DNA from 2 places in the Neorhizobium sp. T25_13 genome. Region 2 is predicted to be linked to the other one. Evidence: riboswitches for the same ligand, from Rfam matches in the RefSeq annotation. Region 2 holds a riboswitch; the other holds the start of a gene.
The links. Region 2 has a riboswitch for cobalamin ahead of C5J22_RS16275 (aromatic ring-hydroxylating dioxygenase subunit alpha). Riboswitches for the same ligand answer to the same signal wherever they lie in the genome.

Region 1 (5,146 bases), on a different contig from region 2:
CCTTCGACCAGGACGAGATCGGCCTGGTTGCGGAGGATATCGAAACTTTCCAGGACCCGCGGCATCAGTGTCCGTTTGAGCATCTGATACTCGGCGGCCTTGGCATTGCCTTCGACCCTGCCTTGCACCACCACCTGCGCCCCGACCTCGCTCTGCGGCTTCAGGAGCACCGGGTTCATGTGGACGCTGAGCGGCGCGCCGGCGGCGCGCGCCTGCAACGCCTGCGCCCGGCCGATTTCGCCGCCATCTGCGGTGACCGCAGCATTGTTCGACATGTTCTGCGGCTTGAACGGCATGATCTTCAGGCCGCGCAGCGTAAAGGCGCGGGCAAGGCCGGCCACGACCAGCGACTTGCCCACATCCGAGCCCGTTCCCTGAAACATCAGCGCCCGAGCTGGCTTGGACCCAACCATGGCTAAAACTCGATGCCGGCCTGGGCCTTCACGCCCGCCTTGAAGTGGTGTTTGACCAGCGACATCTCGGTCACCATGTCGGCGGCCTCGATCAGCGCCGGCTTGGCGTTGCGGCCGGTGACGACCACATGCAGATCCGGCCGCCGTGCCTGTAGCGCGGCGACGATCTTGTCCAGATCGAGATAGTCATAACGAAGCGCGATGTTGAGTTCGTCGAGGATGACGAGCCCGATCGTCTCGTCCGCCATCAGCTCGAGTGCCTTTTCCCAGGCCTTTTCCGCCGCGGCGACGTCGCGCTTCAGGTCCTGGGTCTCCCAGGTAAAACCCTCGCCCATCGTGTGCCAGACGACGCGGTCACCGAAGACGGCGAGCGCGGGCTGCTCCCCGGTCGACCAGGCGCCCTTGATGAACTGTACGACGCCGACCCGGCGGTTGTTGCCGAGCATGCGCAGCGCCAGGCCGAAGGCAGCTGTGGATTTGCCCTTGCCGGGCCCGGTATGGACGATGAGAAGACCCTTTTCCTGGGTCTTCTCGGCCACTTCCGCATCCTGAACCGCCTTGCGGTTCGCCATCTTGGCGCGGTGGCGCTCGACGGACGCCTCGTCGATCTCCTTCACCGGGAGACAAGCTTCGCCGGAGACCCGGCAGAAGCTTCCTCGCCAGCGCGGAACTTTTCGCGGGCGACCCCGGCCAGCGCGCCGAGCACCGCCCAGAACACCAGGTTGGTGGCATAGACGGCGTTGACGAAGCGGACATGGAGATCCATCGGGACCGCCGTTTCATGGCTTGGCGGCAGCGGCGCGCCGACCAGATGCGGGGCGATCAGGAGCACGATCGCAAGCGCTGCGAACACGGCCGAGCGGGTATAGGCGAGCAGGCCGAGACCGATTGCCGTGCAGGCCGCCGTCGAGATCCACCAGATCTGGCGCGGACCGAGTTCCGCAGCCGGCATGCCGGGCAGTTCCGGCGGCAGGCCGAGGCCGGGCGCGAGGATGACGGCGAGGAAGCCGGCAATGCCGAACATCAGGCCACCGCGCCAGCCCTTGAAGCCGCCGAACGCTTCCGAGGCGGCAACGAGGACAAGGGCAAAACCGATAGCCGACAGCATGTCTGCGGCAGCAGTATAGATGAAACGCTCGAAGCCATCGGCGGGAGCCCAGGCTTCCTCGCCGTGGTGATGCTCGGCGGCGGATGCCGTGGCACCTGCGGCAGGTGCAGCATCATGGCTGTGGCCGGCCTCGGGCGCGGCATTCTCGAACACTTCCGCCTGCAGGATCAGCGGCACAGTGGAGAAGCTCTGCATCACGGTCAGCAGCAATCCGGACAAAAGCCCGGCGATCACCGCCGTGAAGACGATGTTGCGAAACAACGACATTGGGGAGAACTCCTCAGTGGCAGGGGAAGGCGAGCGAGTGGCGCGTGTCATGCGCGGCGTTATGGACGACTTCCAGATGAGAGAAGCCGACAAAGCCGACGATGAACAGGCCAAGCAGGGCCGTCATGCTGAGGGGAATGATCTTCGAAGCGGAGAGGCTGACTGCAGCTGCAGCAGAATTCGTAACCATGGTCTCGTCCTTTCGCCCTCCACCCGAGGGCCGTTCACGTTCTTTGCCGCCTCTGGCAGGTCTCCTGGCTCGCGGATCGGACGCCTTCTCCCGCCTTCCCAGGATACCGTTGGCCGGATTTCCCAGTGGCTTGACGGCCGGACGGCCGTTTTGGTCGAAGACTTTCCGCTTACAGTTGCGGGGGCAGCCGCGGGTTGGACGGCAGAATTCCGTCGCACCGCATTCCCTCTAAAACCCTTTCGGGCACCATAGGCTCGGTCACTATAGACGAATTCGGCGTCACGGCAATCGCCTTTGCGACGCATTGACATGGGCCTGCGACCGGGCTTACTTGGAAAGAGATGGTCCCTTTCCGGCAACGGGGAGGGCTAAGAGAGAATGCGGTGCGATCCCTTTTTCAGGATCAATGCCGCGGCTGCCCCCGCAACTGTAGGCGGCGAGCCATTGCCTAAAACGGCCATTTGGCCGTCAAGCCACTGGGAAATCCGGCCAACGGTATCCTGGGAAGGCAGGCAAATGGCGACGACCCGCGAGCCAGGAGACCTGCCGTCCGATTAGTTTTGCTTCACCGGGCGGGGTGCTCCGGAGGAAGTTTCTCGATCACCGCAGAGGGATTTCGACCTTCTGCTCCGCGCCCCGATTTTTCGACCCCGGCGGGAACGCGGCTGACCGATGAGTGACCACCGACCAGATGATCCGGCAACCGCCGGCCCGGCAGATGTGACGATTTTCGTCTGCACCAATTGCCGTAATGCGTCCGACGGCGAAATCCGGCCGGGCATCGCACTGATCGCGGCGCTGCGCGAGGCAGCAAGCGGCAAGCCGCTCGCGGTAAAGCCGGTCACCTGCCTTGCCAATTGCGAAAAAAGTCCGAGTGCTGCGTTTAATCACAAGAGCGGCTGGTCCTATGTCTTCGGCCACCTGTCGCTCGACAATGTCGAGGATATCGTCACCGGCGCGATGATGCTGGCCGAGGACGAACGCGGCTTCCTTCCCCTTCGCGGCCGCCCGACCTGCCTGCGCGGCAAGGGCATGACGGCCCGTATTCCACCCTTTCATCACCACGAGGACATGCCATCATGAGCGTTTCGTTCGACCGCGTTCCCTGCACCGTCGTTACCGGGTTCTTAGGCGCCGGCAAGACCACGCTGATCCGCAACCTGATCGAAAACTTGAAGGGCAAGCGGCTGGCGATCATCGTCAACGAATTCGGCGATGTGGGCATCGACGGAGACGTCCTGAAGGGCTGCGGCATCGAAAGCTGCCCGGAAGACAACATCATCGAGCTTGCCAACGGCTGCATCTGCTGCACCGTGGCGGACGATTTCGTGCCGGCGATCGACCGGATCCTGGCCATCGAACCCCGCGTCGATCACATCCTCATCGAAACCTCCGGCCTCGCGCTGCCAAAACCCCTCGTCCAGGCCTTCCAGTGGCCTGACGTCAAGGCGCGAGTGACGGTGGACGCGGTGATTGCCGTGGTCGACGGACTGGCGCTCGCCGAAGGCCGCGTTGCCGACGACCACGAGGCGCTGGAAGCGCAGCGCGACGCGGACGGCTCGATCGACCATGACGATCCGGTCGAGGAAGTGTTCGAGGATCAGGTGGCCTGCGCCGACATGATCGTGCTCACCAAGAGCGACCTTCTGGATGCCGCCGGCCTTGCGATCGCCAGGGATCGCGTGTCCGCGCATCTGCCACGTGCCGTGAAGATCGTCTCGGCCGCCAACGGCGCCATCGATCCGGCCGTGCTGATCGGCCTCGGCCTTGCCGTCGAGGACGATATCGAGAACCGCAAGACCCATCACGATGACGAACTCGACCACGATCACGACGATTTCGACAGCTTCGTCGTCGATCTGGCCGCAGTCACCGATGCCGAACAGCTCGCCGCCCGCATTTCTGCGACGGCCGAGGCGGAAAACGTGCTGCGCATAAAAGGCTTCGTGGAAGTCGCGAACAAGCCGATGCGCCTGCAGGTTCAGGCGGTAGGATCGCGCGTGAACCATTATTTCGACCGCGCCTGGGCACCCGGCGAAGCGCGGACAAGCCGCCTTGTCGTGATCGGCGAAAAAGGCATCGACCGCGCCGCGATCGAAAGGATGCTGGCCGCATAAGAAGGCCCGAGGGAAGGATGCACATACTCGCCACCACATCGTCGTCGCTTGACGACCTCATCGAACCGGTCGACCTCAATCAGTCGCCGGCCGATGTGGTGGTGCTGTCCTTTTCCGGCAGCGACCTGAACGGCCTTTCCGCCGCTTGGGGTTCGAATTTGCCGAGCCTGCGGCTGGCCAGCCTCTCCGATCTCCGCCATCCCATGTCCGTCGATCTGTGGGTCGAGAAGACGGCAGCCCATGCCAAGATCATCCTCGTGCGCATTCTCGGCGGTTACGATCGCTGGGCTTATGGCGTCGAGGAACTTTCGCGCATGGCGAAGCGGAAAAAGATCGCGCTGGCGCTGCTGCCCGGCGAATGCAGCATCCGCGACGAGCGACTGATCGCGGCCTCTACCGTGTCGGAAGACCGGATCGCCGGCATCCTGAGCTGTTTCCGCGAAGGCGGGCCGGCCAATATGCGGCTTCTGGCGACGCTTCTGGCGACGCTGGCCGAGGGCAAAACGGAACCGCTGCCGCAGGCAGCCCCGGTGCCGAAGGCCGGCTATTACGCGCCCGGAAAAGGCATTGTCGAGGCCAGCGACCTGCTGGCCCGTTTTGCGCCGGATGCGCCGCGCTTGCCGATCCTGTTCTACCGCTCCATGCTGCTTGCGAATGACGCGGCGCCGATCGATGCGCTGTTCGAAGCGCTGAAGAAGCGCGGTTTTGCACCCGTGCCGATCTTCGTCGGCGGGCTGAAGGAACCGGATGCACTGGCCTTCGTCGAACAGGCGGTCTCGGACCTGAAATCTGCGGCCATTCTTTCCACCACCGCCTTTGCCAGCGGCACCGACGGCAACGGCGAAACGATTTTCGACCGCACCGGCGTGCCGGTCTTCCAGATCGTCGTCGCCACGACCCGCCGCGATGGCTGGGCTGAGAACCGGCGCGGCCTCAACCCCGCCGACCTCGCCATGCACGTCGTCCTGCCGGAGCTCGATGGACGCATTCTTGCCGGCGCGATCTCCTTCAAGGCAGGCGAAAGCTCCGCCAACCTCGTCAACCAGCCGGA
Region 2 (5,146 bases):
GGACAAACGAAACCCGCCCGGGTTCCATACCGGACGGGTGGGATAGTGTCTGCCGGGCGCCCTTAGAAATAAGGCGAATAGCAGGTCTGGCGCCGACCGTAGTTCGGCTGGAACGAGTTCGAATAGGCGTCGTAGGAACGGTAGCGATCTGCACACCATTCGTAGTGGCGCGGATTGATGTCGTCGCCGCCGCCATAGGCCGGAGCTGGCTCGGCGTAACGCGGCTGGGAGGCAATGGCGCCGCCGATCAGGGCGCCGGCACCGAATGCCGCCAACGGGAACCAGTAGCCGTTATGGCGGCGATAACCTGGACGGTAGTCGCGATAACCGCGATGCCCGCCATACCAGCCGCCGCCATGGCGACGGTACTGGACGAGGGTCACGTCGGTGTCGGCGCTGGTTTCGATCCCGGCGGCCGGAGCGGACGGCAGCGGCATCGCCTGAGCCGGCATCAGAGAGCCGGCGAGAACGGCAGCGGAGATTCCCGCAACCGCGATCTTCTTCAAAAGAGTCATGTTAAGTCCCCAGATCCCTTGTCTATGTTTCAATTTTTGACAGCCAATTATTTCAGTATGCAGTGGATTTCAATTTTGCCGCAACCTTAGGAAGTTCATCCTGAATGCGCAATTAACGTGCGCCGCGACGAAGCAAGCCCGGCCGCTGGCATATGCCGCGACCGGGCTTGGCGTAGAGGTGGCCAACGCTTGCTTATCTGTAAGGCGAGATGCAGCGTGCCCGAACGCCAGCGCGCGGCGCATAGGTATCGTCCCAGGCCCGATAGCTGCGATAACGGCTTTCACACCAGGCGACGTGACGGCTCGAATAGCCGCCCCGGTCGGCCTGTATGGCGCCACCGATAATGGCGCCGGCGCCGAAGGCGGCGAGCGGGAACCAGAACCCGTTGTAATAACGGTAGCCGGGCCGGCGATCGCGATAACCGCGGTGGCCGCGATACCAGCCATAGCGGTCACGCCGGAAGTCGCGACGGTACTGGACATTGGTGACATCGCCGGCGGCCGAAATGCCGGACGGGGGAGCCGGCATCTGAATGGCCTGCGCTGGCACAAGCCCGGCAAAGGTGGTCGCGATGGCAACCGCCGCCGCAGTCAGACGTAGACGAAAGGCGTTCATGCGGTGTGTTTCCTCATTCTGATTTTTAATCAGCAAACAACGCCAGACGCAGGTTTCGGTTCCTGAAGACGTGCCCGGCACCGATTAACGCCGATCACGAATTGGCGATCAGGCGACGATCGAAAGTTGCGCCTGGTCGCCCTGCAGCCGGTTGACCATGAAGTTCGAGTACCATTCGACGAACTGCATGACGCCGCCTTCGTGCAGTGGCGAATAGGGACCCGGCTCATAAGCGGGCGAGCGGATGCCGAAGGCGTTTTCCTCGACGATCCGGCGGTCCTGGTCGTTGGTCATGTTCCAGACGTGGGTCAGTTCCTCGAGATTGTAGTCGACGCCCTCGACCGCATCCTTGTGGACCAGCCATTTTGTGGTGACCGCCGTTTCCTCCGGCCCGAGCGGGGTGACGCGGAACGAGATCGCGTGGTCGCCGAGAATGTGGTTCCAGCTGCTCGGATAGTGGAAGAGCAGCATGGTGCCGATCGAGTTGATCGTTACGTCCTCGGAGAGTTTACGCTGCACGGCGTTGCGGCCGCTCATCGTATAACTCTCGGCATCTTCGATCAGCGGCATGCGCGCGACGCGGAACTGGCCGGTCTCGTCCATCCGGAATTCGCTCGGCAACCCGGCCTCCTCGCAACGCTGCCAATGGGCGGCGATGACCGGATCGTCCTTGGCACCCTGGACGCCCGTCGCGGTCGGCGATTCCGGATAGGTGCGGCAGAGCTCCGGGTGGTTGGCGGCGCAGTGGTAGCACTCGCGGTTGTTTTCCCAGACGAGCTTCCAATTGCCCTTCTCGATGATCGTCGACTGGTGCGCGACCTTGGCCTCCGAGAGGCGGTGCGGGGCCATATAGGGCTCGATCGCCGCGCGAACCGGCGCGAAATCCGGCGCCTCGTTGGCAAGGCAGATGAAGATAAAGCCCGCCACGCTTTCGCAATGGACCTTCTTCATGCTGAACTGGGTCTTGTCGAAGTCCTGGCCCATCTGGCGGCCGACCAGAAGCGAGCCGTCCAGTTCGTAGGTCCATTGATGGTAGGGACAGACGAGCCGGACCGCCGAGCCATGCTCCTTGGTGCAGACGCGGCTGCCGCGATGGCGGCAGGTATTGTGCAGCGCACGGATCCGGTTGTCGCGGCCGCGCACGACGACGACCGGATAATCGCCGATCTGCAAGGTGAAATAGGCTCCGGCCTTGGGCAGCTCGCAATCATGCCCGACGAACAGCCAGTCGCGATACCAGATCATTTCCAGATCGAGCTTGAAATAGGCGGGATCGGTATAGAAGGGCTGTTCGAGGCTGAAGCCTTCACGGCGGTTCTTAAGCTGCCGCAGGGCCTGATTGCGAATTTCCATATTATCTTCCTCGTCAATGTGGACAGCGGAAGGACATGGAAATGCCGGCCGGCCTCAAGCCCGCCCCAAACCCTGTCCCGAACGCCCGCCGCGTCCGGTCGTCATTTTTGATCCCAAGGCTGGTTTCCGGGCTCAGGAGCTTGTCCCGTTCAGGGGACCGGCTCGGCGCCTTCCCGGGCGGCCCTTGCGGCTCTTTCCCAGTGGCTCATGCCGTGCCTTATTGCTCCACCACCGTTGCGGGGGCAGCGCCGGATTAGGGTTTCTAAAGACCCCTGCCGGCTTCCCAATTCTCCGCCTTCCCTAGTCAGGCGGCACCTCAAGATCGAGGCGGATATAATCATCGGGCGGGCGTGTCGCATAGGCGACATTGCGACATCGGCAACCGCGTTGGCGACAGCGGCGAAACGGCCCAAAATGCGACACTCCAGCCCCGCGAAAGCGAAACCTGTCATTAAGGGATAAGCCATAAAATCCCGGCGTGAATGGGAGCGATGCCACCGTGCAGGCCAAGGGAAAGATCCGTTATTACAAAGCCCCTCCACCACCGGCGCCGGTGGTGGTGAAGAGCGCTTCCCATTCCGAATTCCTCCGGACGGGGCGCAGCTCCCGCTACCATCCGGTCTGGCTGCCGGAAGAGCGCCGCTATCTCACCCATAACGAAGTCGCCGAGCGCACGGGCAAAAGGCTCGAGGCAGCCGGGGAAACGAGCCACAACCGGATCAACTCCTTCCATCGCTCGATCAAGTTTCCGAAGATCATCTTCCACCACACGCTCGATGAACGCCCGCATCTCGGCTATTGCCATGTCACGGCGGCAAGGACGTTTCTTCCGCGCGGCGTCCCCGTGAGCTGGTCGTTCTATATCGCCAACTTCTTCTCCAAGATCGGCGAGGAAGAAACCTTTTTCGAACATATCAGCCCGGCCAATTCGCGCATGTATTTTGCCGTTGCGGTCGAACGCGAGGCGGGTCAGCCGCTGCAGATCAACCGCACGATCCGCAAGAACGGCCTTCTGTTCCAGACCAATGATCCGATGGAAGCCATCAAGAACGTCCTGATGCTCGGCACTTCCAACGAAATGCTCCGCGAGATCATCAAAAAGCTTTGAAGACGCCCGGGTCCGCGTTATTGACGGGCGGATATGACGGCTCAAATCATCGACATCACCCGGGATCATGACGGCGCGCTTCGTCAATCCTGCACCGTCCTTGCGGACGGCCTTCCCGTGGCGATCCCGACCGAGACGGTCTACGGACTTGCGGCCGACGCCACCAATCCCGCCGCCATCACCCGCATCTACGAGACCAAGGGCCGGCCGCGCTTCAACCCGCTGATCTGCCACATGTCGGATCTCGACATGGCCGAGCGTTATGCCGACTTCGATCCGATCTCGCGCAGGCTTGCCGAAGCCTTCTGGCCGGGGCCCCTCACCCTGATCCTTCCCCTGAAGCCCGAAAGCGGCATTCATGCGCTGGCGACGGCCGGGCTCGATACGGTCGGCATCCGGCTTCCCAAGGGCTTCGCTTCCGAGCTCATCCGCGCCTTCGGCAAGCCGCTCGCGGCCCCCAGCGCCAACACGTCCGGCAAGGTGAGCCCGACCAGCGCGCGCCACGTGGCCGACGACCTGGGCGAGAAGCTGGCGTTGATCATCGACGGCGGTGCGGCTCCTGTCGGTGTCGAATCGACCATCGTCCGCGTCGAGAACGGTGTGATCCGGCTGCTGAGGCCGGGCGGGGTAGCCGCCGAAGAGATCGAGACGGCAACCGGACTTGCAGTGATCCGGCCTGAGGGACCGGCGGCGATCATCGAGGCCCCCGGCATGCTGGCCTCTCATTATGCGCCGGGTGCAGCGGTGAGGCTCAATGCCGACCATGTCGAGGCCGGCGAGGCGTTGATCCGGCTGGGTTCCGCTCCGGTGAAGGGAATGGAACTCGCCGCGGCGGTTTTTGACCTGAGCCCGTCCGGCGACCTTGCGCAGGCGGCGGCAAATCTGTTCGATTACCTGAAGCGCGCCGACGCCACCGGCGCCGCCAGCATCGCCGTCACGCCCATTCCCGACCATGGGCTCGGCGAGGCGATCAACGACCGGCTGGCGAGGGCGGCCGCCCCGCGGGAATGAGCCGGGGCTAAAGAGGAGGAGACGCCGATGGACATTTCAGGGCCGAACCCGGAGCTTCTCGACCGCTTCGCGGCGATCGTCGGCGAGAACCACGTCCTGCGCGACGCGAACGATCTTGCGCCGCATCTCGTCGAGGGCCGCGGGCTCTACAAGGGTTCTTCGCCTATGCTCCTGAAGCCGGGTTCGGTCGAGGAAGTGTCGGCGATCCTGAAGCTTGCAAGCGAGACCGGTACGCCGATCGTGCCGCAAACCGGCAATACCGGCCTCGTCGGGGGACAGACCCCGCGCACCGGCGGCAGCGACCTGATCGTCTCGCTCGAACGGATGAACCGCATCCGCGACGTCGATCCGGTCGCCAACGTGCTGGTCGCCGACGGCGGCGCCATCCTTGCCGACGTGCAGAAGGCGGCGGAAGCCGTCGACCGGCTGTTTCCGCTGTCGCTCGGTTCGGAAGGCTCCTGCCGCATCGGCGGCAATCTTTCCACCAATGCCGGCGGCACCGCCGTGCTCGCCTATGGCAATACCCGGCAACTCTGCCTCGGG

Region 1: another riboswitch for cobalamin. It lies ahead of C5J22_RS22780 (DUF1636 domain-containing protein); the one in region 2 lies ahead of C5J22_RS16275 (aromatic ring-hydroxylating dioxygenase subunit alpha).

What each region holds. Positions count from the first base shown of each region.
Region 1 is NZ_PVBI01000010.1:173,787-178,932, reverse strand. It holds gene C5J22_RS22800 (cobyric acid synthase) at 1-413, opposite strand, end outside; gene cobO (cob(I)yrinic acid a,c-diamide adenosyltransferase) at 416-1,030, opposite strand; gene C5J22_RS22790 (CbtA family protein) at 1,027-1,788, opposite strand; gene C5J22_RS22785 (CbtB-domain containing protein) at 1,802-1,978, opposite strand; cobalamin riboswitch at 2,015-2,244, opposite strand; cobalamin riboswitch at 2,304-2,544, shown strand; gene C5J22_RS22780 (DUF1636 domain-containing protein) at 2,651-3,061, shown strand; gene cobW (cobalamin biosynthesis protein CobW) at 3,058-4,095, shown strand; gene cobN (cobaltochelatase subunit CobN) at 4,113-5,146, shown strand, end outside.
Region 2 is NZ_PVBI01000006.1:241,091-246,236, reverse strand. It holds gene C5J22_RS16285 (BA14K family protein) at 63-515, opposite strand; gene C5J22_RS16280 (BA14K family protein) at 709-1,131, opposite strand; gene C5J22_RS16275 (aromatic ring-hydroxylating dioxygenase subunit alpha) at 1,240-2,484, opposite strand; cobalamin riboswitch at 2,584-2,818, opposite strand; gene C5J22_RS16270 (DUF6656 family protein) at 2,984-3,592, shown strand; gene C5J22_RS16265 (L-threonylcarbamoyladenylate synthase) at 3,626-4,603, shown strand; gene C5J22_RS16260 (FAD-binding oxidoreductase) at 4,631-5,146, shown strand, end outside.